3 regions of the Photobacterium sp. GSS17 genome follow, and region 2 is predicted to be linked to each of the others. Evidence: riboswitches for the same ligand, from Rfam matches in the RefSeq annotation. Region 2 holds a riboswitch; each other region holds the start of a gene.
The links. A riboswitch is a leader RNA that binds a small molecule or an ion and turns the genes downstream of it on or off. The one in region 2 is predicted to bind lysine.
Positions count from the first base shown of each region.

Region 1: it holds a riboswitch for lysine, as region 2 does, so the genes downstream of both, lysC (lysine-sensitive aspartokinase 3) here and PGW97_RS11360 (Na+/H+ antiporter NhaC family protein) in region 2, are expected to answer to the same signal.
Region 3: it holds a riboswitch for lysine, as region 2 does, so the genes downstream of both, PGW97_RS23930 (Na+/H+ antiporter NhaC family protein) here and PGW97_RS11360 (Na+/H+ antiporter NhaC family protein) in region 2, are expected to answer to the same signal.

Region 1 is NZ_CP117517.1:3,256,304-3,263,051, reverse strand. Features, by position in the region: gene metH (methionine synthase) at 1-1,974, shown strand, start outside; gene lysC (lysine-sensitive aspartokinase 3) at 2,135-3,439, opposite strand; lysine riboswitch at 3,644-3,836, opposite strand; gene PGW97_RS14805 (pyridoxal-phosphate-dependent aminotransferase family protein) at 4,082-5,200, shown strand; gene PGW97_RS14800 (PglL family O-oligosaccharyltransferase) at 5,350-6,748, opposite strand, start outside.
Region 2 is NZ_CP117517.1:2,542,162-2,548,909, forward strand. Features, by position in the region: gene hisA (1-(5-phosphoribosyl)-5-[(5-phosphoribosylamino)methylideneamino]imidazole-4-carboxamide isomerase) at 1-102, shown strand, start outside; gene hisF (imidazole glycerol phosphate synthase subunit HisF) at 120-893, shown strand; gene hisIE (bifunctional phosphoribosyl-AMP cyclohydrolase/phosphoribosyl-ATP diphosphatase HisIE) at 890-1,516, shown strand; gene PGW97_RS11355 (thymidine kinase) at 1,742-2,320, opposite strand; gene PGW97_RS11360 (Na+/H+ antiporter NhaC family protein) at 2,550-4,145, opposite strand; lysine riboswitch at 4,244-4,427, opposite strand; gene PGW97_RS11365 (DUF3037 domain-containing protein) at 4,795-5,187, shown strand; gene PGW97_RS11370 (lytic murein transglycosylase) at 5,562-6,533, opposite strand; gene PGW97_RS11375 (YcgL domain-containing protein) at 6,537-6,748, opposite strand, start outside.
Region 3 is NZ_CP117518.1:1,663,592-1,670,339, forward strand. Features, by position in the region: gene ectA (diaminobutyrate acetyltransferase) at 1-127, shown strand, start outside; gene ectB (diaminobutyrate--2-oxoglutarate transaminase) at 151-1,419, shown strand; gene PGW97_RS23920 (ectoine synthase) at 1,429-1,818, shown strand; gene PGW97_RS23925 (aspartate kinase) at 1,885-3,336, shown strand; lysine riboswitch at 3,651-3,820, shown strand; gene PGW97_RS23930 (Na+/H+ antiporter NhaC family protein) at 3,905-5,497, shown strand; gene PGW97_RS23935 (hypothetical protein) at 5,800-6,216, shown strand; gene PGW97_RS23940 (GntP family permease) at 6,364-6,748, opposite strand, start outside.

The DNA.
Region 1 (6,748 bases), 710 kb from region 2:
TTCCGCGGCAATAACTATGTGCGTGAGGCAATCCATGCCGTGTTCCTCTATCACTGCTTCAAACGCGGGATGGACATGGGGATCGTTAATGCCGGTCAGCTGGAAATTTACGATAACGTTCCGGATAAATTGCGTGAAGCGGTGGAAGACGTGGTGCTCAACCGCCGTGATGATGCGACCGAGCGCCTGCTCGACATTGCAGATGAGTACCGTGATAACGGGGTTGGCAAGCAGGATGACGGCGCAGCGCTGGAATGGCGCAGCTGGCCAGTCGCTAAACGGCTGGAGCATGCTCTGGTCAAAGGGATCACGGAGTTCATTGTCGAGGATACTGAAGAAGCTCGAGTGAACGCCAGCAAGCCGCTGGAAGTGATCGAAGGGCCGTTGATGGACGGCATGAATGTGGTCGGTGACCTGTTTGGTGAGGGCAAGATGTTTCTGCCCCAGGTGGTGAAGTCTGCCCGGGTGATGAAACAGGCCGTGGCCTACCTGGAACCGTTCATTGATGCTGAGAAACAGAGTGGCCGCTCAAACGGCAAGATTCTGCTGGCGACGGTCAAAGGGGATGTCCACGATATTGGCAAAAACATTGTCGGGGTCGTTCTGCAATGTAATAACTACGACATTATCGACCTCGGGGTCATGGTGTCGTGTGAGCAGATCCTTAAGGTCGCGCGGGAAGAAAACGTCGATATCGTCGGTCTGTCCGGACTCATTACTCCGTCGCTGGATGAGATGGTGCATGTTGCCAAGGAAATGGAGCGCCAGGGCTTTGAACTGCCGCTGTTGATTGGCGGTGCGACAACCTCAAAGGCGCATACCGCAGTGAAAATTGAGCAGAATTACCGCCATCCGGTGGTGTATGTTAACAATGCGTCGCGGGCGGTGGGGGTTTGTACCTCGTTGCTGTCGGACGAACTGCGTCCGGCGTTTGTGGAGAAACTGGATGTCGACTATGAGCGGGTCCGGGATCAGCACAGCCGTAAACAGCCTCGAACCAAACCGGTCTCGCTGGAGAGGGCCAGAGCCAATAAGGTCGCGATTGACTGGGCAACCTATACGCCGCCAGTACCGGCGAAGCCCGGTACTCATGTGTTTGATGATTTCGATGTCAGCATCCTGCGCAACTATATCGACTGGACCCCGTTTTTCATGACCTGGTCGCTGATGGGCAAGTACCCGGCCATTCTGGATCATGAGGAAGTAGGAGATGAAGCCCGCCGTTTGTTCCAGGATGCGAACGAGTGGCTGGATCGCATCGAGCGGGAAGGTCTGATGAAGGCCCGGGGTATGTGTGCCTTGTTCCCGGCGAACAGTATAGGGGACGACATTGAGGTCTATACCGATGAGTCCCGCAGCCAGGTAGCGCATGTGCTGTATAACCTGCGCCAGCAGACGGAGAAACCGAAAGGCTATAACTACTGTCTGTCGGATTACATTGCACCGAAGGACAGCGGGAAGCCGGACTGGATTGGCGCGTTTGCGGTTACCGGCGGCATCGGGGAGCGAGAGTTGGCCGATAAATTTAAAGCCCAGGGTGATGATTACAATGCCATCATGGTACAGGCGGTGGCTGACCGTTTGGCTGAAGCGTTTGCCGAGTATCTGCATGAGCAGGTGCGTAAAGAGATTTGGGGATACTCGCCGGACGAAGCCCTGTCGAATGACGAACTCATTCGTGAGAAATATCAGGGGATCCGTCCGGCGCCCGGCTACCCGGCGTGTCCGGAACATACCGAGAAAGGCACCTTGTGGGAGATGCTCAATGTCGAAGAAGCCATTGGGATGTCACTCACCACCAGCTATGCTATGTGGCCGGGAGCGTCGGTCTCAGGCTGGTACTTCTCACATCCGGACTCACGCTATTTTGCTGTGGCACAAATTCAGGAAGATCAGCGTGATAGCTATGCCGAGCGCAAAGGCTGGGATCTGGTTGAAGCGGAAAAATGGCTGGGGCCGAACCTGTCATTGTAATGCAGCAAAGGCGTAATGACTCAAAGGCCCCGGATGCCACAGCTGCGGGGCCTGTTTTTTTACAGGTGACACCCATCGGGAACACCAACACGGCAACAATCATACGCTGATATGAAAAAGGCGCTCATCATGAGCGCCTTTTTTGTGTCCCGAACTTGGGTTACTTCGCGGCCTCAAACAGGGCGGCGTGGAGGGTTTTAACCACTTCGCGCGATTCGCTGGTTTTGACCAGGAAACACAGGTTGTGCGGGCTGGCGCCAAAGCAGATCATGCGCGGACTGTAGTTGTCCAGCTTGCCAAAGACCTGAGTGGCTGCTCCCGGGGCTTCGCCCAGTTTGTTGCCGATAAGTGCAACCAGGCACAGATCCTGTTCCACTTCCACACGGCACAGCTTGCTGAGAGCCTCTGTTGCTGCGGCTGGCAGGCTTGGTGCACCGCCGCCGGTGTTGGTCTGATCCAGGGTCAGTGAAACGCTGACTTCAGACGTTGTGATCAGATCAACAGACACCTTATGTTCACCAAGGATGCGGAAGACTTCTGACAGGAAGCCGTAGGCATGGAACATATTCAGGCTGGTCAGGGTGACCAGGGTCTGGTTGCAGCGCAGGGCCAGTGCCCGGAATTTTGGTGGCTGGGCCACGTGCTGGCGAATCCAGGTTCCACCTTGTTCCGGTGCTTTTGAAGAACCGATGAACACCGGAATTTGCTGGCGGATGGCTGGCAGCAACGTCGACGGGTGCAGAATTTTTGCCCCGAAGTTAGCCATTTCAGAGGCTTCACTGAAGCTGATTTCCTGGATTGGCATGGCGTTGGCTGTAATACGCGGATCGGTGCTGTACATCCCCGGAACGTCGGTCCAGATCTCCAGAATTTCTGCACTGATAGCTTCGGCAACCAGTGCTGCACTGTAATCGCTGCCGCCACGGCCCAGCGTCGTTGTCTGGCCGGTTTCATCAGAACCGATAAAGCCCTGAGAGACAATAATTTGATCAGACTGGAGCAGCGGTTGCAGTTGCTCACTGGCCAACTGGCGAATTGCATCCACATCCGGTACGGCTTTGCCGAACTGGCTATCGGTACGCATTACCGGGCGAATATCAAAACGGGTAGCTTTAGCCCCCATTTCGTTAAGAATTTGGGTAAAAAGAAAAGTCGACAGTAATTCGCCGTGGGCGACCAGCTGATCGGTCAGTTGCACGGAAGGGGCGCTGGCAGTTTGCTTGGCCAGGGCTTCAACGTCTGTCAGAAGTTGGTCGATCTCAGCTGCTACCGCTTCCGGGTGAGTCAACTGATCAATGATCGATTGGTGAATCGTTCGAAGTTGTTGTAGCCGTTGTGAGCGCTGCTCGTTGTCGGCAATTCCATTTGCTAATTCAACCAGCAGATTGGTTACGCCGGAACACGCACTGATTAATACCACTTTAGCAGCTGGGTTGTCCTTGATAATCGTTGCGCTTCGACTCATGGCGGCATGATCGGCTACACTGGTGCCGCCAAATTTCGCTACAGTAATTGGTGGAGGAACAGTAAAGTTAGTATTTACAAAGCTCAAAACAAGGTCTCCCAATCAGAAGTGTAAAAACGTTCTTAAATTTAGGGGGAATGACCCGGGATCAAGATCCCGACGCAAATGTCAGGAGAGCAATAAGGTAGGATGTAGTCAGGTACAACAACCAGAAGCTCCCCACCTTTCCACTACCTATATCGTCTGGAAAGGTGACAGCCAGAAGGATTCAACCTTCCAAGCCGATATGCCATGCCCCCTGTCACAACATATCTCGGCGCTACTCCCCCTCTCCAGACTGCCTTGGGGTGGGGCCCCGCAATCCTAGATACCTGGGTAACGCTCCTCTTCTGTCTGCCCCTGAGATAAGGTGCATCTCAGGATGAACAAAAAACGTGCTCTATTGAAGCGGATTTGAGAGTCTTTTGTCAATCATGGCGGGGCAGAATATGCAAAATAATTGCAAATTTTTTGTCTTTCCCGGACGGAGGAATCGCAGGGGGCAAAAACAGCGCTGTCACAAGAGACGCAACTTGCGATCAGACCTGATATAGTCAGTACGTACCTTACACCAACAGGCCTTACCATCAGGGAGAAATAATAATGACAATTGGTAGTTTTTATCCGCCACAGCGTACACTCATGGGACCGGGTCCATCAGATATTTATCCGCAGGTGTTACAGGCCCTGAGTCGTCCGACCATCGGTCACCTGGATCCGCTGTTCATCGGGATGATGGATGAGCTGAAACAGCTGCTGCAATATGCTTTCCAGACAACTAACCCGTTCACGATTGCGGTCTCTGCGCCTGGCAGTGCCGGGATGGAGGCTTGCTTTGTGAACCTGGTTGAGCCGGGCGACAAAGTGATTGTCTGCCGCAACGGTGTGTTTGGTGACCGGATGCGTGAAAACGTGGAACGCTGCGGCGGTGTTGCGGTGATGGTGGACAACGCCTGGGGTGAACCGGTTGATCCGCAGTCAGTGGCTGAAGCCCTTGAGGCACACCCGGATGCGAAGATTGTCGCGTTTGTCCACGCTGAAACGTCGACCGGTGCGCTGACTGATGCCGAGGCAATCGCTAAGCTGGCACGTCGGCACGATTGTCTGACTATCGTGGATGCGGTGACCTCGCTGGGTGGCGTACCGCTGCTGGTGGATGAATGGCAACTGGATGCGGTGTACTCCGGCAGCCAGAAATGCCTGTCCTGTGTGCCTGGTCTGTCGCCTCTGACGTTCTCTCCGCGTGCGGTGGAGAAAATTCAGAGCCGTCAAAGCAAAGTACAAAGCTGGTTTCTCGATCAAAGTCTGGTTCTGGGCTACTGGAGCGGCGAAGGTAAACGCAGTTACCACCATACAGCGCCGGTAAACAGCCTGTATGCCCTGCATGAAGCGTTGGTGCTGCTGAAAAATGAAGGGCTGGAAAATGCCTGGCAGCGTCACCGTGACGTCCATCTGGAATTGCGTGAAGGATTGGAACAACTGGGTATCGAGTTTGTGGTTGATGAGGCATACCGCTTACCACAATTGAATGCGGTGCATATTCCTGCCGGGGTAGATGATGCGCAGGTGCGTAAAACCCTGCTGGAACGTTATAATCTGGAAATTGGTGCCGGACTGGGCGCGCTGGCAGGTAAAGCCTGGCGGATTGGCCTGATGGGCTATGCTGCACGCAGCGAGAACGTTGCGCTGTGCCTGAAAGCGCTGGAGTCGACCCTGAAATAAGTGTCGGCCTGTTCAGTCAGGCTCTTTCGTTTTGCTACTGTTCGGGCAGGCGCTGCCCGGAACAGGCAGGTCGAGACCAAAACGGCTACCTTCCGGTAGCCGTTTTTTATGGCTGTGTCCTATGGAGCGGATGCTTGCTCCGGGGGCACCTAGTCAGTGACTGCGGGAGGAGCCGTCAGGACGACCGCACCCGATGTGACAGGTTCTGCTTTAGCGGCTGGCGCAAAAATCTGCCCTGGGAACAGGTAGCGGGCTTCCTGTTGTACCTGCTCGGCCAGCGCGGTTTCACCGAGATGCTGGTACGCAGCAATCAGGTTTTGGTACAGCGTGGGGCGTGGCCAGATCAGGGCTTTTTGGCGAGCCCATGCAATATACGTCTGAATCAGTGCCGGGTTGGCGGTGGCAATCCCAACCTGCAGCTGGGTGACGTGCAGATCCCACTCAAATCGATCCTGCCAGGCCCATGGATTGTTGACCTTCAGCAGGTAGTCAATATTGGCCGGTTGGCGGGTCTCAAACTGGGTTAATTGATGGCCCGAGTACAGGGTAGTGGTCATGAAACCAGTGGTGAGCACCGGCAGGATCAGAACCAGTCCCCGAATGGACAGCACATACTCCACCTGACGGCGGTAGTATTTGGCGGTCAGATTGTCCACCCAGTAGATCAGGATAATGAACATCACCCAGTGCGGTAGGGAGTGGTAAAACGGATACTCCAGCTGGGTATGTAGGGTAATCGGCAAGAACAGGCCAACCAGTGCTAATTGGGTGCCAGCCCGGGCTTTGCGGATTTTCAGAAAGACGGCGGCGGCGGCCAGCAACAGTCCCAGTAACGGCAGGATGCCCCCTTCTGCAGCCCAGTAAGCCAGTTCATTATGCGGGTGATCCAGCGAAGGCATACCATAGGGCTTGCTCGGGTCCTGATGGTGCCACTGCGCTGTTTGGGTCACATAACTGGTTTCGAACCGGCCATAGCCATAGCCTGACAGCGGTTTGGCCAGGAACATATTCACGGCCTGAGGAATGTGCATGGCACGCGGGCTGATCAGGCTGAGGCGTTCTTCCTTGGGGGCCCAGCCGGTGTGCTGGTTTACCTGCCAGGAAACACTCAGTCCCATTACCACCATCAGCAGCCACATTCGCCACTGGGCTTTGGCGGCAAACCGGCGCAGGTAAGGAATCATCAGCACCACACCCACGGTGGCTCCCAGCCAGCCGGTGCGGGAACTGAGTACCACCAGGATAGGTAGGGTAACCACCGGCGTCAGTAGCAAGATCAGCTGCAGCCAGGACCATTTCCCCCGATACATAGGCAGCCTTGCCAGCAGATAAGCCGAGAGCACCAAGCCGGTTGCCAGAAAACTGGCCATCACATTGGGTTGCTGAAAAATACCGTACGGGCGGTTTTCTAGCGTGTTGTAGCCGATCGGGTTGCCCGGCTCCAGCCACAAAAACTGTACCCAGCCAAAGCCCGCTTCGAGCCAAACGCCCAGCAAAATCAGCCACAGCAGACGCTGCCGCTGTTTATGGGAAAACGCAAACTGCTGC
Region 2 (6,748 bases):
GCTGCGCTGAAAGGCACCGGGGTTGCCGGGGTCATCGTCGGCCGGGCACTGCTGGATGGCAAATTCACCGCCGAGCAGGCTTTCGCCTGCTGGAATGACTAGACCGGGGAGAGACAGAAATGCTGGCAAAACGAATTATTCCTTGTCTTGACGTGCGTGACGGCCAGGTGGTCAAAGGCGTACAGTTTCGCAATCACGAAATCATTGGCGATATCGTACCGTTAGCCAAACGCTATGCCGAAGAAGGTGCCGATGAATTGGTGTTTTATGATATTACCGCGTCCAGTGATGGCCGGGTGGTAGATAAAAGCTGGGTTGCCCGGGTAGCAGAAGTGATTGATATTCCCTTCTGTGTCGCCGGAGGCATTAAATCGGCCGAAGACGCCAGCCGGATTTTGCAATACGGCGCAGACAAAGTCTCGATTAACTCACCGGCGCTGGCCAACCCGCAACTGATCACCGATCTGGCCGATAAATTCGGGGTGCAATGCATTGTGGTCGGGATTGATTCCTACTTTGATGCCACTACCGGAAAGTACCAGGTGTACCAGTTCACCGGTGATGAAAGCCGTACTCAGGCGACGCAATGGGAAACGAAGGACTGGGTACAGGAAGTTCAGCGGCGCGGTGCCGGAGAAATTGTCCTGAATATGATGAATCAGGACGGCGTTCGCAACGGCTACGATCTGACCCAGCTGAACATGGTCCGTGAAGTGTGCCACGTTCCACTTATCGCATCCGGCGGGGCCGGTGAGATGAGCCACTTTGCCGATGCTTTCAAACAGGCGAATGTCGACGGCGCTCTGGCGGCTTCGGTCTTCCACAAGCAAATCATCAATATCGGCGAATTAAAGCAATACCTGAAACAGAATAACGTGGAGGTCCGGGTATGAGTCTGAGCAGTAAAATTAACTGGGAAAAAGTCAACGGCCTGATCCCGGCGATCATTCAGGATCACACCAGCGGTCAGGTGCTGATGCTGGGCTACATGAACGACGAAGCGCTAACCAAAACGCTGGCGTCCAATCAGGTAACGTTCTGGTCACGGTCGAAAAATCGCCTGTGGACCAAAGGAGAAACGTCCGGCAATGTACTGAATCTGAAAAGTATCCGCCTCGATTGCGATCAGGATACGCTGTTGATACAGGTCGCGCCGGTTGGGCCAACCTGCCACCTGGGCACCACCACCTGTTTTGATACCGATGCATCTGGTGAAGAACAGACTGAACAACCGGCCCTGGTGTTTCTTCATCAACTTGAGCAGGTCCTGGCTGCTCGTAAAGGTGCCGATCCTGAGTCGTCCTACACTGCCAGCCTCTACGCGCGTGGCACCAAGCGGATTTCGCAGAAGGTGGGAGAAGAAGGTGTTGAAGTCGCGCTTGCGGCAACGTCGGGTGACAAGGCGGAGCTAGTGAATGAGTCGGCCGATCTGATTTACCACCTACTGGTGTTACTTCAGGATCAGGGGCTGTCACTGGCAGACATTACCCAGCGTCTTCAAGAGCGTCATAAATAACCGCACCGCTATTGAAGCCAAACATTTAAACCTAGCGCTTAAACAGAGCGGTTAAATAAAGCAATTAAATAAACCGTTTAAAGAGTACCTAAGCAAATCGAATAAAACAAAAGCCCGGCTCTACAGGCCGGGCTTTATTATTCATTCATGCGTCCACCATGCCGGACAAAGCTATGCTGAAAAACCAACTTCAGCGGACATATCCGACACAGCGCAAGGGCAACGTTATTTTTCGAGCGCGTCTTTGTAGTGAGTACGACACACCGAGACATAACGTTCATTGCCGCCAATCACGACCTGATCACCATCAGCAATTGCATTGCCGTGCTCATCCTGACGAATCACCATATTGGCTTTACGGCCGCAGTGGCAGATTGTTTTGAGTTCAACCAGTTTGTCAGCCCAGGCCAGCAGATAGCGGCTGCCCTCAAACAATTCACCGCGGAAATCTGTCCGTAAGCCATAGCACAGCACCGGAATATGCAGCTTATCGACCACTTCTGTCAGTTGGTAAACTTGCTCTTTCGTCAAAAACTGACATTCATCAACCAGCACACAATCCAGCTTCTGCGTCGCATTCATATCCTGCAAACGCGCATACAGATCGTCCGTCACGGAAAATAGCTCAGCATCTTCCTGCAGACCAATACGTGAACTGACTTTCCCCTTCCCGTAACGGTCGTCAATTGCCGCAGTAAAAATAACCGGCGTCATCCCACGCTCACGGTAATTAAACGATGACTGCAACAAGGTGGTAGATTTACCCGCATTCATTGCCGAGTAATAGAAGTACATCTGAGCCATTAAGTAAGCTTCTCTGATTATCTTTAGAATGGTAAGAAAAAACTGGCGAGATGCTACAGAAATCCCAGCCAAATTAAAAGGAGCTGTGTCACCCGTTGCCAGATCGCTTGTGTCATCCGGATCAGAGCAACTGCCACAAACCGCCAAAAAGAAAGCCTGCACATGGCAGGCTTTTCATTACAGTATAAGGACTTAGCGTTCAAGCTTAACGCTGAACCTAAGAGATTGTTCAGGCTTTCGCGGCCAACTCACTAGGACGGCGAGACAACCAGGACAGGATCGCACACACCACCACAAACATAACAGTTGCGCTCATGAACGACACCGCCAGTGAGCTGGTGAAACCCAGTACCAGGAAGCCCACTGTCGATACCACAGCGACAGCCAGCGCATACGGCAGCTGCGTTGACACGTGGTCAATGTGATGACAACGCGCACCAGTAGACGACAGAATAGTGGTATCTGAAATCGGTGAACAGTGATCACCAAACACCGAGCCTGCCAGTACAGCACCCAGCATCGGCAGCATCAGCATAATGTCAGTTGCCGCAGCCAGATCACCGGCGATTGGAAGCATGATACCGAATGTTCCCCAAGAGGTACCGGTTGAGAACGCCATCAGCCCTGCCAGCAGGAACAGGATCGCAGGCAGGAACATCGGATTGATGCTGCCTTCAACCAGGGTCGACAGGTATTTACCGGTCGCCATATCGCTGATCACACTACCAATGCTCCAGGCGAACAGCAGGATCAGAATCGCACCAAACATTGACTTAGCACCAATCCACAGCGTGGAAACTACTTCACCGGCAGGAATACGCTGACGCAGCACTGGAATCATGGCAGCCGCCAGGCCGATTAGCCCACCGTATACCAGAGAGGCACCCACATCGGTATTTTCAAACGCGCCCAGAACATCAAAGGCTTTACCGCCTGCCAGCAGCGCCTGATAACCAGTGAAAATCATAAAGAAGAACGTTGCCACGATCAGAGCCACAATCGGCATCACCAGATCGCCTACGCGGCCGTGCTCACTTTCCTGAATTTCCAGTTCATCGTTCAGGTCTTTCGCCAGGGTGTCATCATCCCCTTCATCAAAGCCGCGGCAATGGCTTGCTTCCAGCTCGTGTTTTTTCATTGAGCCGATATCCAGCTGGAACCAGGCAACAACAAATACCATCAGCAGGGCGAAAATCGCATAGAAGTTCATCGGGGCCAGTTGCAGGAATGCCCCCAGAGGTGTGTATTCAGTGACACCGTGTGTCACCAGAATGCCGCCGATAAGCGTGATAATGTAAGCCCCCCAGCTAGAGGCCGGCATCAGCACACACATTGGCGCAGCAGTTGAATCAAGAATATAAGCCAGCTTGGCACGGGACACATAAAAACGGTCCGTGACCGGGCGAGAAATTGAACCGACAGCCAGGCTATTAAAATAGTCGTCTACAAAAATGAATACGCCCAGAAATGCAGCCAGTAGTTTTGCGCCACGCTTACTTTTAATTTTCGTTTGTGCCCACTCAGCGAACGCACGGGTTCCCCCGGACAGGGTCAACAAAGCGGTAGTCATACCCAGCAACACCAGAAACGCGACAATGCTCATATTCCAGGTGTTAATGCCGCCGTCCTCAATGAATAATCCCTTTACAGTGTTGCCGATATATCCGGCCATTCCCGTAACGGAATAATCATTTAGCAATAAGGCACCAAGCAGAATACCTACGCCCAGAGACAACAAGACGCGACGCGTCGCAATAGCCAGGCCCAGTGCCACCAGCGGGGGCAACACAGACACAGCGGAGTGTGAAAAATCTACAATATTCATGATCTCTACTACAACCGATCTTGGTTGGAGATCTACTGCTGGCCACGTTTTAAAAACGTGAAAAATGAGTGAAAGAAAGAGAGGTGCCCCTTTTCCGACTCCACAGTAGCGCTCCATAGTTAATGTAATTATATACTATGGCAGTGTTGCCTCTATTCGATGACAACCCCAGCGAGCAGGCATGATGGCCCTCTCTCACTTCGGCACCGGCTCCTTTTGCAAGCCCTCATCGGAATCACCCTCCGACTTGCTACTGATAGACGATGCGCCTCTACCCTTGGTCAAGGTATAGTCGATTCTACGGCTTTAAGATCTGATTGCAACAACTTGAAGTGAAAAAATTAACATTAATAGTGAATAGTCTTGCCTGAGTGATTAAAAAACCACCACCCCAGGCAAACCGATATTAAGCCAGCTTATATGAAACTCATTCCGTTTTATTAAATTGGTCACTTATCCCCTGCCACAATGTTAATTCCTGTCGCTGTTAATCCCATTATTAAGAATGGTTAATTACTTAAGTTAACATGCCGATAATAAGCGCAAAATTATTTATATTCAGGCTCATAATAACCATTTTAGTTATTGCAATTATTGATTTAAGACTGCTAATATTATTTTCATAGTATTACTCCAACAGGAAATAAAAATGTCTGATGCAATGAAAGTGCTATTAAACCTCCGAAGCCTGCGTGCCCTATCTCGTGAATATTCTCTGGAGCAACTTCAGGAAGCGCTGGAAAAGCTTCAAACAATCGTTACTGAGCGTGAAGAAGCAGAAGCTGAAGAGCGTGCAAAAGAAGAAGAACGCATGGAGAAACTGACTCAATACCGTGACATGCTAATTGCTGACGGTATCGATCCAGAAGAACTGCTTGCCGCTATCAGCAAAGCACCTAAAAAACGTGCTCAGCGTCCAGCGAAATACCGTTTCATTGATGAAAACGGTGATGAGAAAACCTGGACAGGCCAAGGCCGTACACCAAGCGCACTGAAAAAAGCGCTGGATGAAGGTAAATCTCTGGAAGATTTTGAGATCTAATCTCCTACCTCTGAATCTTATAAAAACCCGGTTTTATACCGGGTTTTTTCTTACCCGCAACATAATCATAAGCTATTGAAAATAAATAAAATAATAAAATCCGGATTACTTATAGAGTATTTACTTTACCTTGAGATGTCCCGCTGAAAGATTTTCATTTATTCATAATTTATAGTTACCATCACATTTTTGCTTATTTCAACTCGCCACTGTCACTATTCTAAATACCCGTCACTGAATATAGCGCTATCGCGTTATTCGATGCTTCATCGGCCAAAGATAATGGAAATATTTTGCTTGTGGTCTGTCCGCTGAAATGTACAAAAAAGCCAGACGTTAAAGTCTGGCTTTCCATTCATTTCACCAAGCAATATTTAGCGAATACTGTCTGCCAAATAACTCACAGCCAATGCAAAATAGTGAGACCGATTCCATTTTAATAGTGACTGATAATTGCCATACACCAAATATGCCCTTCCACGATTATCATCAGGTTGAATAAGCCATGCATCAATCGCAGTATCTGGTAAATCCTGCCCATTCATACGGCGTACACCCAACTTCTGCCACTCAGACAACGAACGGCCTTTCTCTGGCTGAACACCCAGCAATGTGGCATCAATGTTATCCGGAATCGAAACTTGTCGGCCCCAGGTATATTCATCATTCCAGCCGGCTTCATGCAGATAATTCGCCGCAGAAGCAAAAACATCGTCTTTGGTTTGCCAGATATCCGCCTTGCCGTCATTATTTCCGTCACGGGCATAAGCCAGGAAAGAAGTTGGCATGAACTGAGGTTGTCCCATTGCCCCGGCCCAGGATCCTTTCATTTCTTTGGCGGTAATATGGCCGGCATCGATAATTTCCAGCGCCGCCATCACCTGATTACGGAAAAAGGCTTCACGACGACCTTCATAAGCCAGCGTCGTTAACGCTTCAACCACATTGTAATTGCCCGTCAGGCGACCGAAATTACTTTCAACACCCCACAGGGCAACCACAAACCGCGGCTGGACACCATATTGCTGACCAATTCGATCCAGTACCGCTTTATGCTCCTGATAAAGCTGGTTCGCTTGTTTCTTTTTCCATTCCGGAACGGCACGCGGCAGGTATTCATCCAGCGTCAACTTACGCTCAGGCTGATTTTTATCTGCTTTAACGGCACGCTCAATAAATGTAATACCATCAAACGCTGATTGAATGGTCTGCTCCGAAATGCCTTTTTCCCGCGCTTCGGTTTTCAGTACATTTACATAGGCATCGAAACCTTCATCCGCGGCCATCACCGCCGATGACATTCCTAAGCCCAGGGCCACCAGGGCCGTGATCAATTGCTTACGCATAAACTATTCCTGAGATGGTGAAGCGGCTTTCTTTGCTGCTTTATATTCTTCCAGTAAATTCGTCACCGGCGGCGGAACCTGCAGATAAAACCCTTTTTCCAGCAGTTCACTTTTCACTTTTTCAATATCGGCCAATGCCAGTTTCTTCCGGTCGCCAATTTTCAGGACCATGACAAACTGTGGTGTGCCAAAAGTGCTCAGCAGCGCTTCAGGCA
Region 3 (6,748 bases), on a different replicon from region 2:
GTTTCACAAATTCAATCAGCATCACGGACGTCACGGTGACGTGACGACGTTTCTCGATAAACACGCTCATTTCGATGGTCATCATGACAGCGAATACCTGTTCAGGATCGAGCTCAAATCTAGCTAACTCTCAACCCAAAAGGTTAAAGAATGACAATTTTTCAAAGTCATGAGTCAAACGTACAGTGCTATGCACGCAATTTTCCGGTCATGTTCCAGCATGCCAAGGGCAGCTGGTTATACACAGAACAAGGAAATGCCTACCTTGACTTCCTGGCGGGCGCCGGAGCTCTTAATTATGGCCACAATAACCCGGTAATGAAGCAGGCGCTGCTTGATTACATCAGCCAGGACGGCCTGACGCACGGACTGGATATGCATTCCACGGCCAAGGCTGAATTCATTGCCCGCTTTAAAGATTTGATCCTCAGTCCGCGGGATCTCGACTACAAGCTGCAGTTCACCGGGCCGACCGGTACCAATGCGGTTGAAGCCGCCTTAAAGCTGGCACGCAAAGTAACCGGTCGCCAGAACGTCGTAGCCTTTACTAACGGCTTCCACGGGGTATCAGTTGGTGCACTGGCTGCAACGGGTAACCAGCACCACCGCCAAGGTGCGGCACAGCCATTACAGAACGTGACCCGCCTGCCGTATGAACATTATGCCGATGGCGTTGATGGCCTGACGCTTTTTAAAGCCATGTTGAACGATCATTCCAGCGGCCTGGACAAACCTGCCGCCGTGATTCTGGAAGTGGTTCAAGGGGAAGGCGGACTGAACGCTGCTTCTGATGAATGGCTACAGCGTCTGGAGGCAATGTGTCATCAGCACGATATCTTACTGATTGTCGATGATATTCAGGCGGGCTGTGGGCGCACCGGTACATTTTTCAGCTTTGAACCAGCCGGAATCAAACCTGATATCGTCACCCTGTCAAAATCCATCAGCGGCTATGGCCTGCCGATGGCCGTCGTTCTGCTCAAACCCGAGCTGGATAAATGGCAGCCCGGTGAGCACAACGGGACATTTCGCGGAAACAACCATGCCTTTGTCACCGCCTCGAAAGCCATTGAAATTTACTGGCAGGACGATCAGTTTGAACAGCATATCCAGGCCCGTTCGGCACAGCTGACAGACGCTCTCCAGCAGTTAGTGCCTCAATACCCGGCTTATTTCAGCGAACTAAAAGGCCGCGGACTGATGACAGGCATCGCCTGTCGGGACGGCGAGATCGCCGGTAAGATCGCACGCGCTTGTTTTGAACAGGGCTTAGTGATCGAAACCGCTGGCCCGGACGACGAAGTCATTAAATTCTTCTGTCCCCTAACCATTACCGAACACGATATGGCCAAAGGGATCGCGCTGTTTGAACAAGCCGTGTCAACAACAGCAGCCAACTTCATTAAAAAAGCCTCATAAGGAAAAATGATGATCGTAAGAACACTGGAAAACTGCCGTCAGACTAAGCGCCGAGTGGTCGCAGAAAACTGGGAAAGCGTCCGTATGCTCCTGAAAGACGACAACATGGGCTTTTCTTTCCACATCACCACGATTTATGCCGATACCGAAACCCACATTCACTACCAGAACCATCTGGAGTCGGTGTTCTGCATGTCCGGGGAAGGCGAAATAGAGGTCGTTGGAGGTAAAACCTACCCAATCAAACCCGGTACGCTCTATATCCTGGATCAGCACGATGAACACTATTTACGTGCCTATGGCGGCGATATGACCATGGCTTGCGTGTTTAATCCGCCGTTGACCGGTCAGGAGACTCACGACCAAAACGGCGTGTATCCACTAATGGAAGAAACCTGAGATTCCAACGACACAGACACCTTCACTTTGACAGTCACGCTGTGACCGTAACCAAAAGGATGAACTATGTCTCACACCGTAGAAAAAATCGGTGGCACGTCGATGTCAGCGTTCGATGCTGTGCTCGACAATATTATTTTGCGTCCCTCGCAGCGCTACAACCGAGTATTCGTGGTTTCGGCCTATGCCGGGATCACCAATGATCTGCTGGAATGTAAACGCACCGGCAAGCCGGGCATCTACCAGCTGATCGCCAAACGTTCACCGGACTGGCGCCAGGCCATGAACGATCTGGAGCAGCGCCTGCTGCTGATCAACGACAACCTGTTTGCCGATCCGGTGAACCGTCTTCGGGCAGATAAATTTATCCGCGCCCGGGTTCAGGATGCAAAACAGTGCATCACCAACATCCTGGAAATGTGCGAATTCGGCCAGTTCACGTTGCGCCACTATCTGCCTCAGGTCAGAGAGTTTCTCTCCTCCATCGGTGAGGCGCACAGCGCCTTCAATACCGCCCTGAAGCTGAAAACGCTGGGTATCAATGCGCGCTTTGTTGACCTGTCCAGCTGGAACAATCAGTACACCGGTGATCTGGATGATGTCATTAATCAGGCGTTTGCCGATATCGACCTGGGTCAGGAACTGCCTATCGTCACCGGTTACGCCTATTGTGACGAAGGACTGATGAAAACGTACGACCGCGGTTACAGCGAGATGACCTTTAGCCGCATCGCGGTGCTGACCGGCGCGCGGCAGGCCATCATCCATAAGGAATATCACCTCAGCAGCGCAGATCCGCGCATCGTGGGGCCAGAGTCGGTTCTGCCTATGGGGGAAACAAACTACGATGTGGCCGATCAGCTCGCGAATCTGGGGATGGAAGCGATCCACCCCAATGCCGCTTCCGGACTTCGCCAGAACAATATCGAGTTGAAAATCAAGAACACCTTTGAGCCAGAGCACACGGGTACGCTGATTTCAAATGCCTTTACCCCCTCGCAGGATCGGGTTGAAATCATTGCCGGGCGGGACAAAGTATTTGCGCTGCATCTGTTTGATCAGGCGATGGTAGGTCACGTTGATAATGTCGGCTACGACATCATGCAACTGATTCGTGAGTCGAGCGTCAACTTAATTGGCAAAGAGATGAACGCAAACTCAATCACCTACTACCTGACCGGTGGTGCCGATAACCTTAATCAGGTGTTATATAAGGCGGAGAAACGATATCCGAAAGCCGCCATTACCGGGCGACTGGTCGCAATGATTTCTGCCATCGGGGCCAACATAAACACCAATGAGGCACTGCGGCGGGGGATGCAAGCGCTGATGCAGGCAGAATGTTTTCCGATTGCCGCCCACTCATCGGTACGTAACGTCAACGTGCAGTTTGTGGTCGATGACAATGACTACCAGAGTGCCATTTGCACGCTGCATGAGCAGTTCTTCGCCCTGCCTGCAGAGACGCACACACCGCCGGACTCCCTGACTGAGTGCCAATCGGCCCACGTTGCCTGATACTACTAACGGCATATCAACCAATCAGCATATCAATCAACCAACTAATCAACCAACTGCCGGGACTTTTACCCCGGCGGTGTTGTCTCTAAACGGTCAGTCGCTTCGCTGTGCTGGATTGAGGTTTAAGGATTCACCGCTCTGTCAGCCAGCGTTTTTTCCGCCACAGCGCTTTGTTCAACAGTTCCTTGATCGAAAGCAATTCATAGTGCTGAATTAATAGTCATTGAAAGTGAATTGTATGCTGACATCGCTAACTAGCCGTATATAATAACATTTGCTGTGGGCAGACCCGTGTCTGCTCGCAGCAACCCTAAATCAGTAGAGGCGCGCTGCCTATCAGTAACCGAGCAGAGGGTGATACCGATGAAGCCGGGGAAAGGAGTCAGCGCCGAAGTGACTGAGTCATCAAACTCAGCCGCTGGGGCTGCGTCGAACAGGCGCAGCACTGCCATAGTTTTTCCTATGGAGCGCTACCTAAGGGGTAACACGTCATGCCTTGGTTGTCGATTTCGTTACATGTCCTTTTGGTAGATCTCCACCTTTAAGTTGTAGGTGAAATGAGATCATGAGCCTTGTTCCTTTTGCGGATTCTGCCTGGTCCGTGCTTCCCCCCTTGCTGGCGGTGTTGCTGGCTGTCGTCACCCGACAGGTACTGCTGTCACTGGGTGCAGGTATCGTTGCCGGTGCCCTGATGCTGAACCAATTTTCCCTGTCCCAGACCCTGAACTACCTGTATCAGAAAATAGTGGCTATCTTCTGGAGCGGCGGTGCCCTAAACCACGATAACGTCAACATGCTGATTTTCATGTTGTTGCTCGGTGCACTGATCAGTCTGATGAGTGTGTCCGGTGCCACTCAGGCCTTTGCCGACTGGGCAGCCGTACGGTGCAAGGATCGCCGTAGTGCCAAGTCCCTGACCGGGCTGATGGTTTTCATCTTCTTCATTGATGATTTCTTTCACAGCCTGTCTGTTGGCGCTATCTGCCGACCAGTGACCGACCGGTTTCAGATTTCACGCGCCAAGCTGGCCTACCTGCTGGATTCAACCGCCGCACCAGTGTGCGTCCTGATGCCGATTTCCTCCTGGGGTGCCTACATTATCGCACTGGTCGGCGGTATTCTTGCGGCCCACCAGCTAACAGACCAAAGCCCGATCGCCGCCTTTGTCGAAATGATGCCGATGAATCTGTACGCGGTCTTTACCCTACTGATGGTGATTTGTGTTATTGCATTCCAGCTGGATATCGGGCCGATGCGAAAGCATGAAGCCCGCGCCCAGCAAGGTCAGCTGTGGGATCACAGTAAAGGCCGTCCGCCGGGTCTGGATATGGAAACACCAGAAACCGCTCAGGGCGGGATGATTGATATGGTGTTGCCGATCCTGACCTTGACCGCGGCAACCGTCTTTTTCATGGTTCAGTCCGGTGCGGATGTGCTGTCCGGTAAAGGACAAGCCTTCAGCCTGATCGGCGCGTTTGAAAATACCAACGTTGGCCTGTCGCTGGTATACGGTGCAATCTGCAGCCTGGTGGTCTCGATGGGTCTGGCATTACGCCTAAAACTGTCGGCAAAAATCTGGTTGAAAGCCGCGCCGCAAGGAATCTCAGCCATGATGCCTGCGATCATTATTCTGCTGTTTGCCTGGACAATCGGCACCGTAGTACGCGACATGCAAACCGGCGTTTACCTCGCGTCACTGTCACAGGGCAGTCTGCCGGTAGAACTGTTGCCAGCCGTCGTCTTCCTGCTGTCATGTGTCATGGCGTTTGCCACTGGCACCAGCTGGGGAACATTTGGCATCATGCTGCCGCTGGCCGGTGACATTGCGGCAGCCAGTGACATCACCATGTTACTGCCGATGCTGTCCGCCGTACTGGCTGGCGCAGTTTTTGGCGATCACAGCTCACCGATTTCCAGCACCAGTATCCTGTCGGCAACGGGTGCCGGTTGTCACCATATGGACCACGTGCTCACTCAGCTACCTTATGCCGGTTCAGTCGCGTTCGGTGCACTGCTCGGCTATCTGGTCATGGGCTTTACCCATTCGTCCTGGCTGGGTGTCGCCGCCAGCAGTGTCTGGTTTGTGGCCTTCTGCCTGTTTGCCCTTCGCCGTCGTCAGAGCAACCCCGAGCTCAGTCTTGCATCGTCTGAAGCTTAACCGGTAAATCCGCCCTCTTCATGCAAAGCCTCCGCACGTTCAAGTGCCGGAGGCTTTTTTCTATTCGCTTTGCTGTCATCGCTTTTTTGCGTGGCTTTTTTGTGTTGGCATTTTTGTTGTGGCTTTCATGCATCAGCGGTGTCTCTTTTCTTGTCCGGGCTAGCCACAGGGCCGCACTATAGTTAAATCTATCACCGTCACTTCGTGATGAGTTGTTATGGCAGCTAGGTACCTATTCATAGTCGGTGTCTATGAGCGGTAGGTATCAATGAGTAGTAGGTGTCTATGAGAGGTAGGTGTCTATGAGCGGTAGCATCGCAAGACCTATCCCAGCGATGGCAAGATTCAGGGCGCTGCGGGGCGCTATGATTGCGGTCGGGATGAGTGTGTTTTCCGCAGTGTTTCCGGTGCATGCTGCCCAGAAACTGGATTATGTCAGTGCGGTCACAACACCGGGGACAGGTCGTCTGGTAACCATGGACGATTACTGGCTGCTGGCATTCAGCGATACCTATGACATTCGTCTGCCCGAACACGTCAGTAACGGCGAAAATTTGCAAATTCGTATCCGGGAAGATGGTCAGTGGCACACCGAGAATTTTCGGGTGCAGGCGATCAGTATCCATCACGACTTATGCCGGTTGCACAGCCAGCATCCCAGCCGGGATGGCCGCTTTCCGACAGACGCGATTTACGTGCAGCCCTGCCAGCAAGAATAACGCCCCTGTCAGCAGACCGCATATCGCGGTAAGCGCAGGGGCGTTTCAGTGTGAGAATAGCAGCCAGGTTTTGTGGCTACGCTTAAGTGAATAAGCGTAAGTGGCTAGGCTAAAATCACTTGCACATCAATTGATTACATAGGCTCGCTACACAAGCCCGGTCGTCAGGTGTACCACTATCACCGTAAAGGCAGCCAGCAGTGGAATCGCCATGGTCACCACAGCAATATCCCCGTAGCTTTGGCGGTGCGTCAGACGGCAGACCGCCAGTAGCGTAATGACCGCGCCACAGTGAGGCAATGTATCAAGGCCACCCGCCGCCAACAGCACCACACGGTGCAGCACTTCAGGGTTAATGCCCATGCTCATGAAGTCATTACCCAGCATGGCCAGCACCATCCCGGTACCGCCGGACGATGAGCCGATGATCCCCGCCAGGCTGGTTGAGGTAATCGCCACCTTAAACAGATCCGGAATATCAATTGCCGCAATCCCGGCTTTCACTACCACGAAGGCTGACAGCGCAGTAATC